One region of the Thermosynechococcus sp. HY213 genome, then DNA from elsewhere that is predicted to be linked to it. Evidence: riboswitches for the same ligand, from Rfam matches in the RefSeq annotation. Region 1 holds a riboswitch; the other holds the start of a gene.
What was found. Region 1 has a riboswitch for cobalamin ahead of RHK62_RS04065 (sirohydrochlorin chelatase). Riboswitches for the same ligand answer to the same signal wherever they lie in the genome.
Positions count from the first base shown of each region.

Region 2: linked by a shared signal. The riboswitch ahead of metE (5-methyltetrahydropteroyltriglutamate--homocysteine S-methyltransferase) and the one ahead of RHK62_RS04065 (sirohydrochlorin chelatase) in region 1 are both predicted to bind cobalamin.

Region 1 covers NZ_JAVKVB010000007.1:177,487-182,924, reverse strand. The annotation lists gene RHK62_RS04080 (AAA family ATPase) at 1-614, shown strand, start outside; gene RHK62_RS04075 (hypothetical protein) at 625-1,068, opposite strand; gene RHK62_RS04070 (2-isopropylmalate synthase) at 1,049-2,683, opposite strand; gene RHK62_RS04065 (sirohydrochlorin chelatase) at 2,758-3,789, opposite strand; cobalamin riboswitch at 3,822-3,963, opposite strand; gene RHK62_RS04060 (peptide ligase PGM1-related protein) at 3,999-5,438, opposite strand, start outside.
Region 2 covers NZ_JAVKVB010000016.1:108,315-113,752, forward strand. The annotation lists gene metE (5-methyltetrahydropteroyltriglutamate--homocysteine S-methyltransferase) at 123-2,375, opposite strand; cobalamin riboswitch at 2,667-2,812, opposite strand; gene RHK62_RS10115 (SufE family protein) at 2,964-3,413, shown strand; gene thrS (threonine--tRNA ligase) at 3,594-5,411, opposite strand.

The DNA of each region.
Region 1 (5,438 bases):
CGTTGGGATTGCCGCGCTCTTTGGCAATAACGGGTACAGCGGGCAAAGAAGGACAAACGACCCTTGCGATTTACCTTGCGGTTGCAGCAGCGGCGATGGGAAAACGGGTCTTACTGGTGGATGCCAATTTGCGTCAGCCCAGCATGCATCAAGGACTTGGCATTCCCAATGTCGCAGGCCTAGGGGAGTTGTTGCAAGGGGAAATGCCTTTTCCCCACTGGTTCAGTCTTTTGGCAAATCGTGCGGAAAGACTCTGGGTACTGACGGCGGGTCAGGTTCAGCAAGAGCCGATGATACTGCTGAGTTCTGCGCGGTGGTTTGATTTCTTGGAGGGCGCTAAGGATACCTTTGACTGCGTGATTCTGGATGTGCCGCCGATCTTGGCTGCTGCGGAGGCGCATCGGGTTCTGGCAGCGGTGGAGCGGGCGCTCTTGGTTGTGCGGTTAAAGAAAACGCGACGCGAAGCTTTTGCTCAGGCACTGCAGGCTTGTGATCTGAGCTTACAGCAAAAGCTGCTTGGGATTGTCGTCAATGGTGTAGCTGTCAACCACCGAGATTTCAGAGGTTATCAGAACAGTGCTGCTGAGTCAGCGGTGGCACCCCTCGCTGTCTAAGTCTAAGGTCTCACATCTCCCTTTCGGGGGACAAAATAGCCATTAAAACAGGCCCAAAGAGTAGGGCATGGGCAGCTAAGGTGAGGCCGGTCCAAAGAAGGGGAAGCCAGCGCCAAACTCCTGCTTCTAGGGGCGGAAACAGGGCATAGGCTAGCCAGATGAGGGTTGGCGGTAAAATGATGAGCAAAATAGCTAACACAAGGCCAACAACGGTGACCTGAGAAGAGGGGCGGTGGAGCGATCGCCAGCCTGTACCCGTCCACTGCCAGCGAAAAGCGATCGCCCCATCTTCAAGGCGAGCCGTTTGGCGCTCAGGATTAAGGGTAAAAATGTGGCGGCAAAAGTTACAGGCATGGGTTTCCATGAGCACCATTGGGGCAATTTGGCCATGGCGGCAAATGGGGCAGGGGTAGATGCCGTGGTGCTCAAGGGGCTTAGGGAGTGGTTCCACCATGAACCTCAGCGGTCTGGGGGTGGAGGCGTTGCTGCTGGAGCCCGCGATAGAGACGATTGAGGGCATTCATATAGGCATGAGCCGAAGCAACAATAATATCTGTATTGGCGGCATGGCCCGAGTAAATGCGATCCCCGTGTTGCAGGCGAATGGTCACCTCGCCGATGGCATCAATTCCCGCGGTCACTGACTGCACGGAATACTCAATGAGGCGATTGGGAATTTGCACCACGCGGTTAATGGCACGATAGACGGCATCCACAGGGCCTGTGCCAATAGCGGCATCTGTCAGCTCCTCACCACTGGGCAGACGGATGGTTACGGTGGCGGTGGGGCGGGCGCGATCGCCACAGGAGACCTGCACAAATTCCAGCTGGTAGCCTTGAACATCAATGGCTTGGGTTTCATCTTTAACAATAGCTTCTAGATCCCAGTCAGTGATTTCTTTTTTCTTGTCGGCCAGTTCCTTAAAGCGCAAAAACGCCTTGTTGAGTTCCGTTTCACTGAGTTCAAAGCCCAGCTCGCGCAGGCGGGTGGCAAAGGCATTGCGACCAGAGAGTTTACCCAAAACAATTTGGTTATCGGCAAGGCCAATGAGTTGGGCATCCATGATTTCATAGGTTTGCTTGTGCTTGAGGACGCCATCTTGGTGAATGCCTGATTGGTGGGCAAAGGCGTTGGCACCGACGATCGCCTTATTGGGCTGAATCAGCATGCCCGTTAGATTGGAGACCAAGCGGGAGGTTTTGTAAATTTCGCGGGTGTTGATATTGGTCAGGGGTGCTTCCGATTCGGGGGGACGGCCAAGGAAGGGATTGAAGTACTGCCGCCGCACATAGAGAGCCATCACCAATTCCTCAAGGGCAGCATTGCCGGCGCGCTCCCCAATGCCGTTAACCGTACACTCCAGTTGCCGTGCCCCATTTTTGACTGCTTCGAGGAAGTTGGCAACGGCCAAGCCCAAGTCGTTGTGACCATGGACTGAAATGACGGCACGATCAATATTCGGCACGTTTTCCTTGATGCCTTTGATCAGGGCGCCAAACTCGGCGGGGGTGGTGTAACCCACCGTGTCGGGAATGTTAATTGTTGTGGCACCGGCGTCAATCACCCGTTCCAAAACTTGATAGAGAAACTCAGGATCCGAACGCCCGGCATCCTCAGGGGAAAACTCAACATCATCCACAAAGGACTTGGCATAGGCCACCATTTCGGGGGCAATTTCCAGTACCTCAGCGCGGGTTTTCTTCAGTTTGTACTCTAGGTGGATATCCGAGGTGGCAATAAAGGTGTGAATCCGCGGATAGTAGGCGGGTTTGAGGGCTTTTGCGGCTGCTTCAATATCTTGGCGGGTGGCACGAGCCAAGCCACAGATCACCGGCCCCGTTTCGGTGCCCACGGTTTCAGCAATCCGCTGCACCGCCTCAAAGTCACCGGGACTGGCAAAGGGAAAGCCTGCTTCAATAATATCCACCCCCAGTCGCGCCAGTTGACGGGCGATCGCCAGTTTTTCATCCACATTTAGGGAAGCACCGGGCGACTGTTCACCGTCCCGCAGGGTGGTATCAAAAATTAACACCCGGTCAACCGTCTGGGGAGGATATTTAATACGCATAGACAAGCCCTATCTAAGCTTGAGAAAGAGTAGCAGTCATCATTTACTCTAACATTTTCGCTGGGGAGCGATGCTTAGGGAACTTGCCAAATGCGTTGGTGGTAACTGGGCAAGTGATCCAAGTCCACGGTTGATCCATGGTGATGGTGGTGAGGGTGATGACCCCCGTGATCATGGCTGTGGGAGGGGTGCTCATGATCCTGATGATGGTGGTGATGATGGCTATGGCCTGCCACCAAGCGGAATTTGCAGGCTTCACAGTTCATGGCCACCTGCCCCGTATGGGTTTCAATTTCCCGCTGCCGCGTGAGATAAAATAGTTGCGGATGCAGGCCAATTTCCGGTAGGTTCACGTATTCAACACTGGGATAGGCGGCTTGGGCTTCTGCGGTAAGGGTATAGATTTTCTTGACTAGTGCCCCTGTAAACATAAAGTGGGGCAGGACAATGACGCGGCGGGGCTGGTAAAGATTCGCCCGCCCAAATCCTTCGGGTAGGCGGGGATGGGTAATGCCAATAAAGCAGACCTCAACGGTTTTGTAGCCACTGCCTTCCCAGAGCATGCGGGCTAGCTTAAAGACATCGCCATTGGCATCGGGATCACTGGAGCCGCGTCCCACCACTAGGAGAACGGTTTCTTCGCGGCCAATGCCTTGGGGATTAAATTCTGGTGAGTCCAAGAGTTCAAGGCGCGATCGCCACAGGGTTAAAATTTCGGGGGCAATACCATAGTGGCGGCCATAGTGATAGCGCAATTGCGGAAACGCCCGCCGCGCCCGATCCAACTCATTGGTAACGTCAAACTTATTGTGGCGAGCAGCAAAGAGTAAAACTGGTAGCACTGACAAATCTGTATGGCCTGCGGCAGCACACTGGCTGAGCACCTCAAAAATCGAGGGTTCCGTTAACTCCAGAAAACAGGGAAAAACAGGCCGGCAGGGATCCAGTTGATAATAGGCTTGGGCAAAGTCCAAAAATGCTTGGCGACCTTCCGGATCGCGCGTCCCATGACCGACGAGTAAAAGCGGTCGAGATTGGGGGAGAGGGGGTAAATCGAGGCTAAAACCGAGGGGATTGAGAATGGAATCGTTGAGCGTAACAACCACGTTGAAACTCCATGCCCGTGCGACGCAGGCAAACAGAGTGAACCACAGCAAGTAGGCATTCTGGCTGAGGGGGGTTCCCCATCACAGCTGCGGCACAGCACCAGACTTGCACTGGATTTTCCCTACAGGCTGCTCTTCACAGTGAACGTTGCCAATTGTAGCGAGATTCTCAGACCCCTGTCTATGCAGGGGGTGGGCACATGAGAGACCTATAGCGCCGCAGCATCGAGAACGCCAATGGTCTGGTCGTAGATGGCTTGGGCTTCTTCGGGGGTGTTACCAATGCTGACGAGTCCCAGCTTACCAAATTCCGAGAGTGCCCCCATGAGGTGAAAGACAGTGCCCGTTTCGGTGCTGGAGTCAAAGTGGAGATGGTAGCGGGCAATCATATCCAAGAGATCATTGGGCAGGAGGCCGCGATAGTGGGGTTGGCAGAGGTTATCGGAGGCAATGTAATACTTGGGACGGCGGTGCTTGCTGTAAAACAGTCCAGAGGCTAGCTCATAGTGGCCATCGGTGAGGAATTTTAAGGTCATAAAGGGGTGCGTAGTACCACCCTTGCGCAAGTTAATTTCAATGGCGTAAAGCTCCCACCCTGCTGTTGTCTGGGTTGCAACAACGTCCACACCAAAACAGCCGATCACCCCCTGCTGTGCCAAGTACGTCCCTACCTTTTGCCCCAATTCTTGGAGTTGTTGGCGATAGTCGGCATGGGCGGGAAATTCACAGCCAATGAAAATTTGACCTGTGGGGGCATTGAGTAACTGTTCATGGGTGGAGACGATTTCAACACTGCCTTTGGGGGTAATACAGCCTTGGACACTGGGCGATCGCTTGACTGTCCCTTCCACAAAGGCTTCGACAATGCCACCCAGATCCATAAATCGCTGCCGATAGGAGAGCCAAGTTTCATTAGGCGCCTGAAAGACCATCTCCTCTAGGCTATTTTCAATCCGTTGTAGATGATCGGGGGTGTGTGGGCTGCCAAGGGGGCGCAGTGGGCGCAGATCAAGAAGAGCATTGCCTTCTCCGGAAAAAGCCTCATTGAGTTTCACCACCACCCGTTGCAGTTCAGGAGATTTCTCTTGGAGGTGAGCGATCGCGCGCACCAGTTCCGGTACCCCCTGCAAAAAACCGCTGCCCATCGGATGGGGAATGCCTGCGGCCGCAAAAAGTTCCCGACTGCCCGCCTTGGTTCCCCAGTAGAGGAGGTCGGGATCCGTCGAGTAGAGGGGAATGCCTAAGCGTACCGCCAGTTCCCGCTCCAAAGGGGTGGAGTTAAAACACACCATGTAGGCTTGGTTGGGACGCAGGGCTTGACGGATACGCTCCAAAAGGCGAGGCCGCTCTAAAATTTTCGCAGTCAAGGGTTTATCGGAGCGATCGTAGGTGGCCAGCAGCAGCAGGCGATCGCGGGCATGGGAACTGGGTACGCCGGGGAGTAAATCCAGATAATAGTCAATAATGCTGGGGTGCAGCGGCTGGGACGTCACGTAGATCATGCGGGTACGCGGATTCCGCAACTGGATCAGCGTATAGAGTTGCCGCTCCTCGTAGTGGGTATAGCCGGTGATCTTGGCCAGCTCCGGTTGGGGAAAGCTCAGGGAAGGCACCACCACAATATCGCGCTCAATGCCGCCGGGACCCTT
Region 2 (5,438 bases), on a different contig from region 1:
ATGGGGCAGCCTGCTTACAAGCATTGCCCCGCTAATCGCAGGAATGGAAACGCAGTTTTGAGTGGTGGAAAAATCCTGCGATTTTAAGGGGGCAACGGTGCGCTGGCAGCGACAACAGATCCTCAGTTGGTAAGACGAGCCCCTCGCAATTGCTGGGCGGCGGCCACCATGTTTTTCAGTGAGGGAATCACTTCCTCCCAGCGACGGGTTTTCAGACCGCAGTCTGGGTTAACCCAAATCTGGTCACTGGGTAGATGGGCGATCGCAGTCTCCAGCTGCTGAACCATCTGCTCAACAGTGGGAACTGCCGGACTATGAACATCATAAACACCATTGCCCACCTGCTGTTGATAGCCGGCATCAGTAATTTCAAACAGCGTTTCATTGTTACTGCGGCTATTTTCAATGGACAACACATCTGCATCTAGGCGCTCGATATGTTGAATAATGTCGCCAAACTCCGAATAGCACATGTGGGTATGAATTTGGGTTTCTGGCTTAGCCACACCAGCCGCCAACCGAAACGCATCGACGGCCCAAGCCAAGTACTCCTGCCAACGTTCCGGCTTGAGGGGTAATCCTTCCCGTAAAGCGGGTTCATCAATCTGGATAATCTTTGCCCCAGCAGCTTCTAAATCGGCCACTTCATCCCGTAGAGCCAAGGCAATCTGCATCGCCTGTTCGCTACGCGGAATATCGGTGCGGGTAAAAGACCAGTTAATCATTGTTACCGGCCCCGTCAGCATACCCTTGACGATTTTTTGTGTCAACGATTGCGCCACCTTAAACTCTCGCACCGTCATTGGCTCGGTTCGCGCTACATCCCCATAAATAATGGGTGGACGCACACAGCGACTGCCATAGCTTTGCACCCAGCCGTGTTCAGTAAAGACAAAACCAGTGAGCTTCTGGCCAAAGAATTCCACCATGTCGGTGCGTTCAAACTCGCCATGCACCAATACATCTAGGCCAATTTCTTCCTGCAATCGAATGCATTTGGCAATTTCAGCATCAATTGCTGCTTGGTACTCAGCAAGGGTGATTTCTCCGCGCTTGAGCTTCACCCGCAATTGCCGCACTTCTGGGGTTTGCGGAAAAGAACCAATGGTAGTTGTCGGAAAGAGCGGTAAGGTGGGCTGCAGTTGGCGGCGTTGTTTATAGGGCATAGCCCGTTCCAGATCGTTGACGGTTAAATTGCGCAACCGCTGTTGTACCACTGGATTCACAGGCCTAAATTCCTTAAAGGCCTGCCACTGGGCTTCAATCTCTGCCAATTGGGGGTGCTGGGCAAGGGCTTTGGGACTCTCCTGCAGGGTCTGTGCCAATAGCACCACCTCATCCAACTTTTGTTCGGCAAAACTCAACACCCGCCGCAATGGCTCTGGTAACTTCACTTCTCGTGCTGCATCGTAGGGGACGAATTGTAAAGAGGCTGAGGGGTGCAACCGGATATTAGTTGTGATACCCTGAATCGCTGCTAAGGTTGACACGACAGGTTCTGGGCAAATTTTCCAAATGTTTCGGGCATCCACAATACCCACTCCCAGCTGTTTATCCCTTGGGAAACCATACTGCTGCAATAATGCCAAGTTCTGCCCACGGGTAAAATCTAGACTAATGCCGGCTACGGGCAACGTCACCACCCAAGGATAGGCAGCGCCGAGATCATCAAAGTAGGTCACTAGGTAAATCGGCAAGCCAACTTGACAGAGCGCATCAAACGTTGATTCATACAATTCCCTGAAGTTGTTGGTGTCCCCAAAAACCAAGGCAGGTTCGTGGATTTGTACCTCAACCACCCCTAGGTTCTTCAATTCAGCCAACAGGATAAGATAGCGCTCCACTAGGCAAGACAACGCTTCCTCTAGATTCATCTGCAGCCGACTCAGCCGTAGCAGGGTTAAAGGCCCTAGCACCATGGGAACGGCGCGATCGCCCAAGACCCTTTGGGCACGACCGATGATCCCCAGAAAATCACTAAAGTCCGCTGCCTGAAGAGGCTGACTCATTTCGGGAACCAAGTAGTGATAGTTGGTGTCAAACCATTTGGTCATCTCAAGAGCTGGAATCCCCTCTTTGCCACGAGCCATTGCAAAGTATTGCTCCAGCCCTGTAAAGGCTTGATACCGCTGTGGGATGAGACCGAGGCGGACACTCCAGTCAAGGACGGGATCGTAAAAACTGGTATCGCCAACGCCAATGCGATCAATGCCAGCCTTTAGTTGCGTTTGCCAATTTGCCAATTCAATCTCTTGAACTGTTTGTAGCAAATTTTCTTGATTGTATTTGCCATTCCAAAAGGCTTCCAATGCCTTTTTCAGCTCACGATTTTTACCAATACGGGGGTAGCCTAGCGTTGCAGTTTGAATGGTCATTGTTGCAGTACCCTGAGTTTTGACAGTTCTCTCAATAGACAAAGAAAGATAGCTGTTTTCAGCCCAACAAGCAGTACACTTCCAGCATCATCAGCAGAACCTAACGTGGGTCACTGCAAGAGCAACCCCTTGTCTAAGTGCTTGTAGGTGCTTGAAAATCTCCAAAATCACTTGTGCTACAGTAACGGCAGCAACGTTGCGAGAAAAGGGCGGTAGGGGGGTTCTTTACCTAGGCAAATTAATGAAAATTGAAGCATGAAGAACATCATCTGTACCTCGCAGATGTTGGCATAACGACATTCACAACTCGGCGGGCATTCTGACTGAGAGAGTAGTGCCTCTCATCACAGCTGCGGGACAGCGGCAGATTTGCACTGCACTTTCCCCCTTGCGTCTGATGGCTGATCCCCACCAGAACCGAGTGAGTACATTCAAGGCTAACACAAGTTATGAGTTAAGGGTAAGAGCACGGCGGTCTATTGGTATGAAAAGCTGCCCCTAGGTTGACTGCTGCCGTTATTGTGCAACTGCTGAGGCTAAAATGAGAAATAGTTATCATTTTTCTCAGCAGCGTTCTTCTAGGTAAATATGCCCTCCGCCTGCCAGCCTTTACCGGCTTCCCTCGATCGCATTGTTCAGCGGTTCCAACAGATCTCAGATCCAAAGCGGCGCTATGAATACTTACTGAGCTTTGCAAAGCGCCTGCCGCCATTTCCTGAGGAGCAGAAGGTTGCCGCCAACCGCGTACCCGGCTGTGTCTCCCAAGTGTACGTGATGGCCTCTTTAGAGCAGGGCAAGGTGATTTTTCAGGGGGATTCTGACGCTCAAGTGACGAAGGGATTAGTGGGGCTATTGGTTGAAGGGTTGAGTGGGTTGACACCTGCAGAAATCCTCCAGTTAAAACCTGACTTTATTCAGCAAACCGGACTGAATGTCAGCTTAACCCCCTCGCGAGCCAATGGCTTTTACAACATTTTTCGAACGATGCAACAGCAAGCCCTAGCCTATCACTTGGCCGAGACTTCGTGTCACACTTAAAAATCTCAGCTGATGGGACTACAGCAGCAAAAGCTGGGCTGGGTGCTAGAGAACACCCTTACGAAGGAGGATAATCTTTTAGTTGTAGGATGACGCAACAGTCCCCGCAACGGGGACATTAAGCTTCGTTTGCGGATTTAACACTTCTGCTTATACTCCCTATTCGCCAGAAGGCTCGGCCTACTGCCACTGAATCTCGGCATCCATTGCATTCACTGCCGATGTCAGTTTCTCGATGAGTTGTTCAACAGACAAGGCGCCGACATCTCCCGCTGCACGGGTGCGGATACTCACGGTCTCGCTTTCGACTTCCTTGGCACCCACAATGCCCATCACAGGAATTTTCTGGGTTTCAGCATTGCGGATTTGTTTACCTAGGCGATCGCCCGTGCGATCCACACTCACGCGGATGCCCTGCTCTCGCAGTTGAGCGGCCACACGTTCGGCATAGGGGCGTTGCTCATCCCCCACGGGCAACAGGCGCACTTGCTCGGGTGCCAGCCAGAAGGGGAAATCCCCTGCGTACTCCTCAATGAGAATGCCAATGAGCCGCTCCAGCGAGCCAAAGGGGGCACGGTGAATCATCACCGGTCGGCGGCGGGTATTGTCCTCAGCAACGTATTCCAAATCAAAGCGCTCAGGCAAATTGTAGTCCACCTGAACCGTTCCCAGCTGCCACTCGCGACCGAGGGCATCCTCAAAGATAAAGTCGAGCTTGGGGCCATAGAAGGCGGCCTCCCCAATCCCCAAGAAATGCTCCATGCCCAACTGTTCTACCGCTCGCTGAATTGCTGACTCCGCCTTTGACCAAGCCTCATCGGAGCCAATGTACTTGTCGGATTTGGGATCGCGGAAGCTCAGCCGTGCCTTGAATTTATTTAAACGCAGACAGCGAAAGACCGAGAGAATGAGATCAACCACATTCAAAAACTCGGCATCCAACTGCTCTGGCGTGACAAAAAGGTGGGAGTCATCAACGGTAAAGCCCCGCACCCGCGTCAAGCCCCCCAATTCCCCGGACTGCTCATAGCGATAAACCGTACCAAACTCCGCCAACCGTAGGGGCAAGTCACGGTAGGAGCGCAACTCACTTTTATAGATTTGAATGTGGAAGGGGCAGTTCATTGGCTTGAGGACAAAGCCCTGCTCGTTGGCTGCCGCCTCAGCATCTTCGGCCATCAGGGGAAACATATCCTCTTTGTACTTTTGCCAGTGGCCAGAGGTCTTAAATAGATCCACACGGGCAATGTGCGGACTCACCACCGGTAGATATCCCCGCTTCATTTGCTCTTTTTTGAGAAACTCCTCGAGGGTTGAGCGCAGAATCGTTCCCTTAGGAGTCCACAGGGGTAGCCCTGGTCCTACAGGATCAGCGAAAATAAAGAGACCCAGCTCTTTGCCCAGTTTGCGGTGGTCACGGCGCAGGGCTTCTTCTTTGCGGCGTTTATATTCCGCCAGTTGTTCTGGGGTTTCCCAAGCAGTACCGTAGATGCGCTGCAGTTGGGCTTTGGTTTCATCGCCGCGCCAGTAGGCACCGGCAACACTTTCAAGGGCGATCGCCTTGGGGTTAATCTCGCCCGTATTTTCAACGTGAGGTCCCGCACAGAGATCCCACCACTCATCCCCCAAGTGGTAAATCGTAATTGGCTCCTCGAGGTCTTGGAGAATTTCCAGCTTGTAGGGTTCCCCTAGCTCCCGGATGCGGCGCTCGGCCTCCTCACGGGTCACTTCCTCGCAGATCACCGGCAACTTGCGCTTAATGATCTTGACCATCTCCTTTTCAATGAGCTTCAAGTCTTTTTCGCTGAAGGGTTCGGGGTGGTCAAAATCGTAATAAAATCCACTCTCAGTCCAAGGACCAATTGTGACCTGCGCCTTGGGAAACAGCTTCTGGACTGCCATTGCCAAAATATGGGACGTGGTGTGGCGAATACGCTTGATCCGCTCCGATTCACTGGTTTTGGGAAGGTGGATAGGGGCAGCAGCAAACTCTGGCATAGGGGCTGATCTATCTAACAAATCTTT